DNA from 3 places in the Micromonospora sp. DT228 genome. Region 3 is predicted to be linked to each of the others. Evidence: riboswitches for the same ligand, from Rfam matches in the RefSeq annotation. Region 3 holds a riboswitch; each other region holds the start of a gene.
What was found. Region 3 has a riboswitch for cobalamin ahead of ACLQ29_RS16270 (ribonucleoside-diphosphate reductase subunit alpha). Riboswitches for the same ligand answer to the same signal wherever they lie in the genome.
Positions count from the first base shown of each region.

Region 1: linked by a shared signal. The riboswitch ahead of ACLQ29_RS22635 (acyl-CoA thioesterase) and the one ahead of ACLQ29_RS16270 (ribonucleoside-diphosphate reductase subunit alpha) in region 3 are both predicted to bind cobalamin.
Region 2: linked by a shared signal. The riboswitch ahead of ACLQ29_RS24510 (hypothetical protein) and the one ahead of ACLQ29_RS16270 (ribonucleoside-diphosphate reductase subunit alpha) in region 3 are both predicted to bind cobalamin.

Region 1 is NZ_JBNCKO010000011.1:186,846-189,039, reverse strand. It holds gene ACLQ29_RS22640 (zinc-dependent alcohol dehydrogenase family protein) at 1-671, opposite strand, end outside; gene ACLQ29_RS22635 (acyl-CoA thioesterase) at 779-1,225, opposite strand; cobalamin riboswitch at 1,422-1,635, opposite strand; gene ACLQ29_RS22630 (copper resistance CopC family protein) at 1,765-2,194, shown strand, end outside.
Region 2 is NZ_JBNCKO010000013.1:164,170-166,363, forward strand. It holds gene ACLQ29_RS24510 (hypothetical protein) at 1-939, opposite strand, end outside; cobalamin riboswitch at 1,046-1,167, opposite strand; cobalamin riboswitch at 1,235-1,352, shown strand; gene ACLQ29_RS24515 (prenyltransferase/squalene oxidase repeat-containing protein) at 1,446-2,194, shown strand, end outside.
Region 3 is NZ_JBNCKO010000007.1:67,879-70,072, reverse strand. It holds cobalamin riboswitch at 462-678, shown strand; gene ACLQ29_RS16270 (ribonucleoside-diphosphate reductase subunit alpha) at 875-2,194, shown strand, end outside.

The sequences.
Region 1 (2,194 bases), on a different contig from region 3:
GTCGGGCCGCCCACGTTGTCGGCGATGATGTCGAACCCCGCCCCGTCGGTGTATCTCTGCACGTACTCCTCGACGCTTGTCGAGGTGTAGTCGATCGCCACCGCGCCCAGGCTCTCGATCAGACTCATGCTCGCCGGCCCGCCCGTGGCGTACGCCTCGGCGCCGCGCGCCTGGGCGAGTTGGACGCTCACGTATCCGACACCGCCGGCGCCGCCGTGCACGAGCACCTTCTGCCCGGCACGGACTCCGGCCCGGTCGACAAGCCCCTCCCAGGAGGTGATCGCCGCCAGGGGCAACGCGGCGGCCTCCCGCATCGAGAGGGTCTTCGGCTTGCGGGCCAGGAGCCGCGCGTCCACGGCGGCGTATTCGGCAAGCGACCCCTGGAGGTCGCCCACTCCCCCGCACAGCCCGTACACCTCGTCCCCCGGCGCGAAGTCGGTCACGTCCGCACCGACCGCCGCGACGACGCCGGCGAGGTCCAGGCCGAGCACCGCGGGAGGCTGGACGCGCGCGTGCGCGGCCTTTCCCGCCTGGATCTTCGTGTCGAGCGGGTTGACGCCGCTGGCGACGATCCGCACCAGCACCTGCCCGCGCTCGGGGGTGGGTCTGTCGATCTCCTCGACCAGGAGCGGAACGTCGAACTCCCGCAGCACCGCAGCGCGCATAACCATCCACACTCTCCGTGATCGAGGCTTCACGTGGACGCTATCCGACCAGATCGACGGCGGGGCGGGTTCCTCGGACCGGCCAGCACCGCGACGGGCGGACCGAGCACGGGTCAGCCGTCGTCGGCGCCGTCGAGCAGCGCGCGCCGCAGCGCCAGCCGGTGCTCCCGGCGGATCTCCGCCTCCCGGTACCGTCGCCGGTCCCCGTCGGTCTCGGGCAGCAGCGGCGGCACCGTACGGGGCTGGCCGTCGTCGTCGATGGCGACCATGACCAGGTGGGCGGTGGCCACGTCGGTGGGCGGCACCGCCCGGTCCCACCGGTCGGCGGTCACCTTGACGGCCACCTCCATCGAGCTACGGCCGGCCCAGGTGATCCGGGCGTCGACGTGCACGACGTCGCCGACCCGCACCGCGCGCAGGAACGCGGTCTCGTCGATGGCGGCGGTCACCGCCGGCCCATCGGAGTGCCGGGCGGCGACCACACCGGCGACGGAGTCGATGAGGTTGAGGATCCGGCCGCCGTGCACCGTACCCATCAGGTTTGTGTGGTGCTGGTCCATGATCTGCGACAGGGTCAGGTGCGACGCCGACGGCGCTCGGCCGGCGATCGTGGTGGTGTCGTGCACAGCGGTAGTCCGTCCCTCGGGAAACCACGCCGCCGGTCGCGGACACACGCTGACGAGGACCTGGCCGTGCACCACACGCACGGCCCGTCACCCGCTCAGCCCACCCGCGAGGCCGACGGCAGCGCACACGGTTGTGTACGCGGCGCCGGCAGGTCTTCGGACTCGCGGGCCCGACCGGTCGTGCCGGTCCCCTACTGGCCGTCGCTTCCCAGGCCGCTGGCCCAGTGCTGATGACGGCTGTCGTTCCCACTCACCGCTGCGGGGCAGCCCCGGATTTCCACCGGGTTCCCTCTTACGACGCCCAGCCGGTCAGGACGGGGCGAACCAGCGCCGTCGGCAGCATAGCTGGCCAGGGAATCTGTCCACCGGGGGCATCGTGCCGCGGCGGCCGCGTGCTCGTCGTCAACTTTTGACGTTCGAGGAAGAAGATCGCCACCTCTTGAAAAAAGTCTCGCGAGGGTGAGGATATCCAGATGCGTCGTCTCCCCCAGACTTGCGGGCGGGTGGTCTCGGGCCTCCTCGCGTTCCTCCTCGCCTCGGCGGTCGCCCTCCTCGCGTCCGCCCAACCCGCCGCGGCGCACGGGACCCTCGCCACGTCCACGCCGGCGAGCGGGGCCACCGTGCGTGAGCCGTTCACGGAGGTGCGGCTCTTCTTCACCGAGAAGGCCGCCGCCAACGCGTTCTTCACGATCACCGCCCCGGGTGGCACCCGTGTCGACAACGGCTGGTCGCAGGGTGAACCGAAACCGCTGGAGCAGCCGGTACGGGAGTACTTCCTGGTCAACGGGCAGTTCGAGCCGCGGGAGTACACGACGGGGTTCCCCGCGGTGGTGAGCGTCGCCCACCTGCCCGCCAAGGGCCAGTACTCGGTGAGCTATCTGTCGGTCGCCTCGGACGGCGACA
Region 2 (2,194 bases), on a different contig from region 3:
GCGCAGGAAGTCGATCGGGGTCTTGCCGGCGGTGGTGGTGAAGTCGGTGCCCTGGCTGGGGATGCCGCAGGCGTTGAGCCCGGAGACGGCCCAGGCGTTGGAGTCGGTGTTGACGCCGAACATCGAGGTGAAGGCGCCCGAGGCGTTGACGAGCTTGCCCTTGAGGAAGTTCTTCGCCTGGACGATGTCGGTGTCGGTGTTGGGCACGCCTGCGGCGCAGAGGGCCGCCATGGCGGCGCCGGTCATGTCGATGTCGCCGGGAGTGGCGAGTGCGCTCGCGTTCCCCTCGGCCTGGCTGAAGGTCCAGCCGCCGTCGTTGTGCTGGTTGTTGCGGATCCGGGTGACCGAGAGGTCGAGCAGTGCCTGCGGTACACGGGCGCCGCCGGTCTGGGTCTTCGCCCCGGCCAGGGCGAGGGTGGCGAAGATGGTGCCGTTGACGTTGGCGGGCGGGCCGTAGTAGCCGGGCGAGCCGGTCTGCCAGTAGGCGATGGTGTCGGCGATCAGGTTGCGGGCGGGGGAGACCCGAGCGGGGTCGATGCCTGCCGCGTAGGCGTTCAGGACGCCGCGCTCGTAGTCGGTGACGACGGGCGAGGCGCTTGGCCAGGACGCGGCGGAGAGCTGGTTGCGGTAGACGGTGCGGGCGTTCTTGGTCGTGTCCCCGGAGGGGTAGACGTCCACGGCCGCGACGCCGGCGGGGGCGAACGCGCTGAACGCCCACTCGTTCGACAACCCGCCGCTGGCGTAGCTGCCGTCGGCCGCCTGCAGCGTCCGCAGGTAGGCCACGCCGTTGGTCCGGGCGGTGGCGATCTGCGCGGGCGTCGAGGTCGCGGCGGCCGGTGCGGCACCGGCAGTCACCGCGACGGCGGTGGCGATCAGCGCGGCGGCGGGGACTGTCGCGAGACGTCTCCGGCGGCTGCCGGAGGAAAGGCGCGAGGACATCGGGTCTCCTTGGGGGTACGGGGCACGACTGCCTCGACCCAGAGCCCGACAGGGAAGCCGGCGGGGGCGGGGCGGGCCGGCCGCAGGACGCGTGGGACGGATACCGCAGGTGCTGCGTCACCACGTGGGTAGTCGGGCTCGGGACGGCGGACCGTCCTCACCGTTGCGCGTCAGCCCCGGATTCCCACCGGGTTCCCCCACGCGATGACGCGGTCACCGTATGGGAGGAAGCCCCTACCGCGCGCTGTTAGCTAGATGACAGCGGCTCGCGTTGACGGCGTGGTCGCGGGTGTGGTCCGATGGCCGCGATCCAGCAGTCAGGGGAAGCCGGTCAAAGTCCGGCGCTGGCCCGCAGCCGTAGGTCCCGTTTTCTCGGGACGAGTCGGATTACCTGGCTGGATAGTGCACCGCAGCGCCGTCGAGGTACACGGCGCGGAGCCAGGTTTCCGAGACTTGTCCTCGGGGTCCGCGTCCGCGCCTGCGCCGCTACCCCCGAGAGAGTCGCCATGTCCCCACTTGTCAGTCGCACGCCGCGTGTTCCCCGGGCGTGGTTGGCGTTCGTCGCCGCGGTGACGCTTGGCGTGGCGGCGCTCGTGGTGCCGACCCGTGCGATCGCCGATCCGCTGGAGTCCTGCACGCCGACCCAGGGCGCTGTCGTCGCTGTCGACTTCGGGCCGTGGGGCGGGCCGCTGCTGCGGGGCTGCGACGCCACCCCGACCACGGGTCTGGACCTGCTGCACGAGGCGGGTTTCACCACGGCCGGCACCGCCCATGACGGCCCCGGTTTCATCTGCCGGATCGGCTCACCCGCCTTCGAGTCCGGTGCCGAACGCCCGACGCCCGCCGACGAGGCGTGCCAGTTGACGCCGCCGGCGACTGCCTACTGGTCCTACTGGATCGCACCGGCCGGGCAGGACCACTGGACCTACAGTCCACTCGGTGCGATGTCCCAGCGGCCGGGCCCCGGCGAGGTCGAGGCATGGGTCTTCGGCGGCACCGACATCGGCGGCACGACCGGGGCGCCGAACTTCACCCCCGCGTCGGTGCGCGCGAGCGGCCCGACGCCCTCCTCGACGCCGACTCCCTCGCCCACCACGACGGCCGGGCCGACCGACCCGGCGCGGCCGACCGAAGCCCAGGTCAAGGCCGTCGGCAGCTACCTGGTGGAGCAACTCACCGACGGCGACCACGTCGACTACGGGTGGGTCGACTACTCCCGGACGATCGCCGTCGCCACCGCCCTGGCCGCGACCGG
Region 3 (2,194 bases):
TCGAAGACATCTAATGTTTTTTCCGCGCCGCCGATTCGTCGACGTGCCGGCGGCCTGGTCGCCGTGCCTGGTCTGCACGCCCGGCCGGAGTCGCGGAGGTGTTCGTCGCGCTGGTAGACGCCCTGACTCTCGACGACGCGGCAGGCCGCTGAGGCGCCCCGAGACCGATGGGGACGGTGGCGCGGGAAGTGGATAATGGTCCAGAAGATTGGATGTCCACTCCGGAAAGTTGCATTGACGGCCGAGTATGGGTAGGGGTCTTTACATCTAAAGACTTAATACATCACACCTTTCCGAATGTCGACACCCGCTCGGCCTGCCGTGTGCCGCGCGGGCGTTCGCCGACCCTGAGTCGGCCGGACCCGGCCCGGCCGGCGCGGCCGGTGACGACCATCACGGGCGTCGCCGTCGACACGCCCGAGACCGACATGTGGGGTGTGACAACGGCAGCGTCCCTATATATGGTGTCGAGCGCAGCTGGTTCGACCGCTCAGCCCGAGCGGTCGAGGCAAGAGGGAACCCGGTGGAAATCCGGGACTGTCCCGCAGCGGTGAGTGGGAACGACAGCCGTCATGAGCACTGGGCCACGAATCGGCCTGGGAAGCGACGGCCAGTAGGAGACCGGCCAACCCGGTCGTGCCCACGAGTCCGAAGACCTGCCAGCGCGCCGCGTACCCACACCCGGGTGAGCGGCGGTCCGAGGCCGCGTGGGACGGCCGACGCCACCTGACCCACGCCGTGCCGGCGTGGCGTCCGCCGGTGTCTGTCTCCACGCGTTCGAGGGGCCATCAGGTCTCGAACTCGCGAGGAGTGAGTGGTGACAGTCACCGAGGTAGTCCCGGCAGTCGGCGACGCGGCCGTGCGGCGGACGCCGATGCAGGTCCGCAAGCGCGACGGCGCCACCGAATCCGTGGACGTCAACAAGATCGTCCGGGCGGTCGAGCGGTGGGCCGACGACCTGACCGACGTCGACCCGATGCGCGTCGCCACCCGCACGATCAGCGGCCTGTACGACGGCGCGACGACTGCCGAGCTGGACCGGCTCTCCATCCAGACCGCGGCCGAGATGATCGGCGAGGAACCGCAGTACTCCCGCCTCGCCGCCCGGCTGCTCTCCAGCTACGTCGGCAAGGAGGTGCGTCGGCAGGGCGTCACCTCGTTCAGCGCGGCGATCCGGGTCGGCCACGCCGAGGGCCTGATCGGCGACGACACCGCCGCGTTCGTCGCCGCGCACGCCCCGATGCTCGACGACGCTGTCGATCCGGACGGTGACCGGCGGTTCGAGTACTTCGGTCTGCGCACGGTGTACGACAGGTACCTGCTGCGCCACCCCACCAGCCGCCTGGTGCTGGAGACCCCGCAGTACTGGCTGCTGCGGGTGGCCTGCGGGCTGTCCCAGACGCCGGACGAGGCGGTCGACTTCTACCGACTCATGTCCAGCCTGGCCTATCTGCCCAGCTCACCGACGTTGTTCAACTCCGGCACCCGGCACACCCAGATGTCCTCCTGCTATCTGGTCGACTCCCCACGCGACGAGCTGGACTCGATCTACCAGCGCTACGCCCAGGTCGCCAACCTGTCCAAGTTCGCCGGCGGCATCGGCATCGCGTACTCCCGGGTCCGGTCCCGGGGCGCCCTGATCCGCGGCACCAACGGGCAGTCCAACGGGATCGTGCCGTGGCTGCGCACGCTGGACGCGAGCGTCGCCGCGGTCAACCAGGGCGGCCGGCGCAAGGGCGCGGCCTGCGTCTACCTGGAGCCGTGGCACCCGGACATCGAGGAGTTCCTGCAACTGCGGGACAACACCGGCGAGGACGCCCGGCGCACCCACAACCTGAACCTGGCCAACTGGATCCCGGACGAGTTCATGCGCCGGGTCGAGGCCGACGAGATATGGTCGCTGATCGACCCGCACGAGGTGCCCGAGCTGCCCGACCTGTGGGGGGAGCGTTTCGACGCCGCGTACCGGGAGGCCGAGGCGCAGGGTCGCTACGTGCGGCAGGTCCCGGCGCGGGAGCTGTACGGGAAGATGATGCGGACCCTGGCCCAGACCGGCAACGGGTGGATGACGTTCAAGGACGCCGCCAACCGGCTCTGCAACCAGACCGCCGAAGACGGCAACGTGGTGCACCTGTCCAACCTCTGCACCGAGATCATCGAGGTGTCCAGTGACGCCGAGACCGCCGTGTGCAAC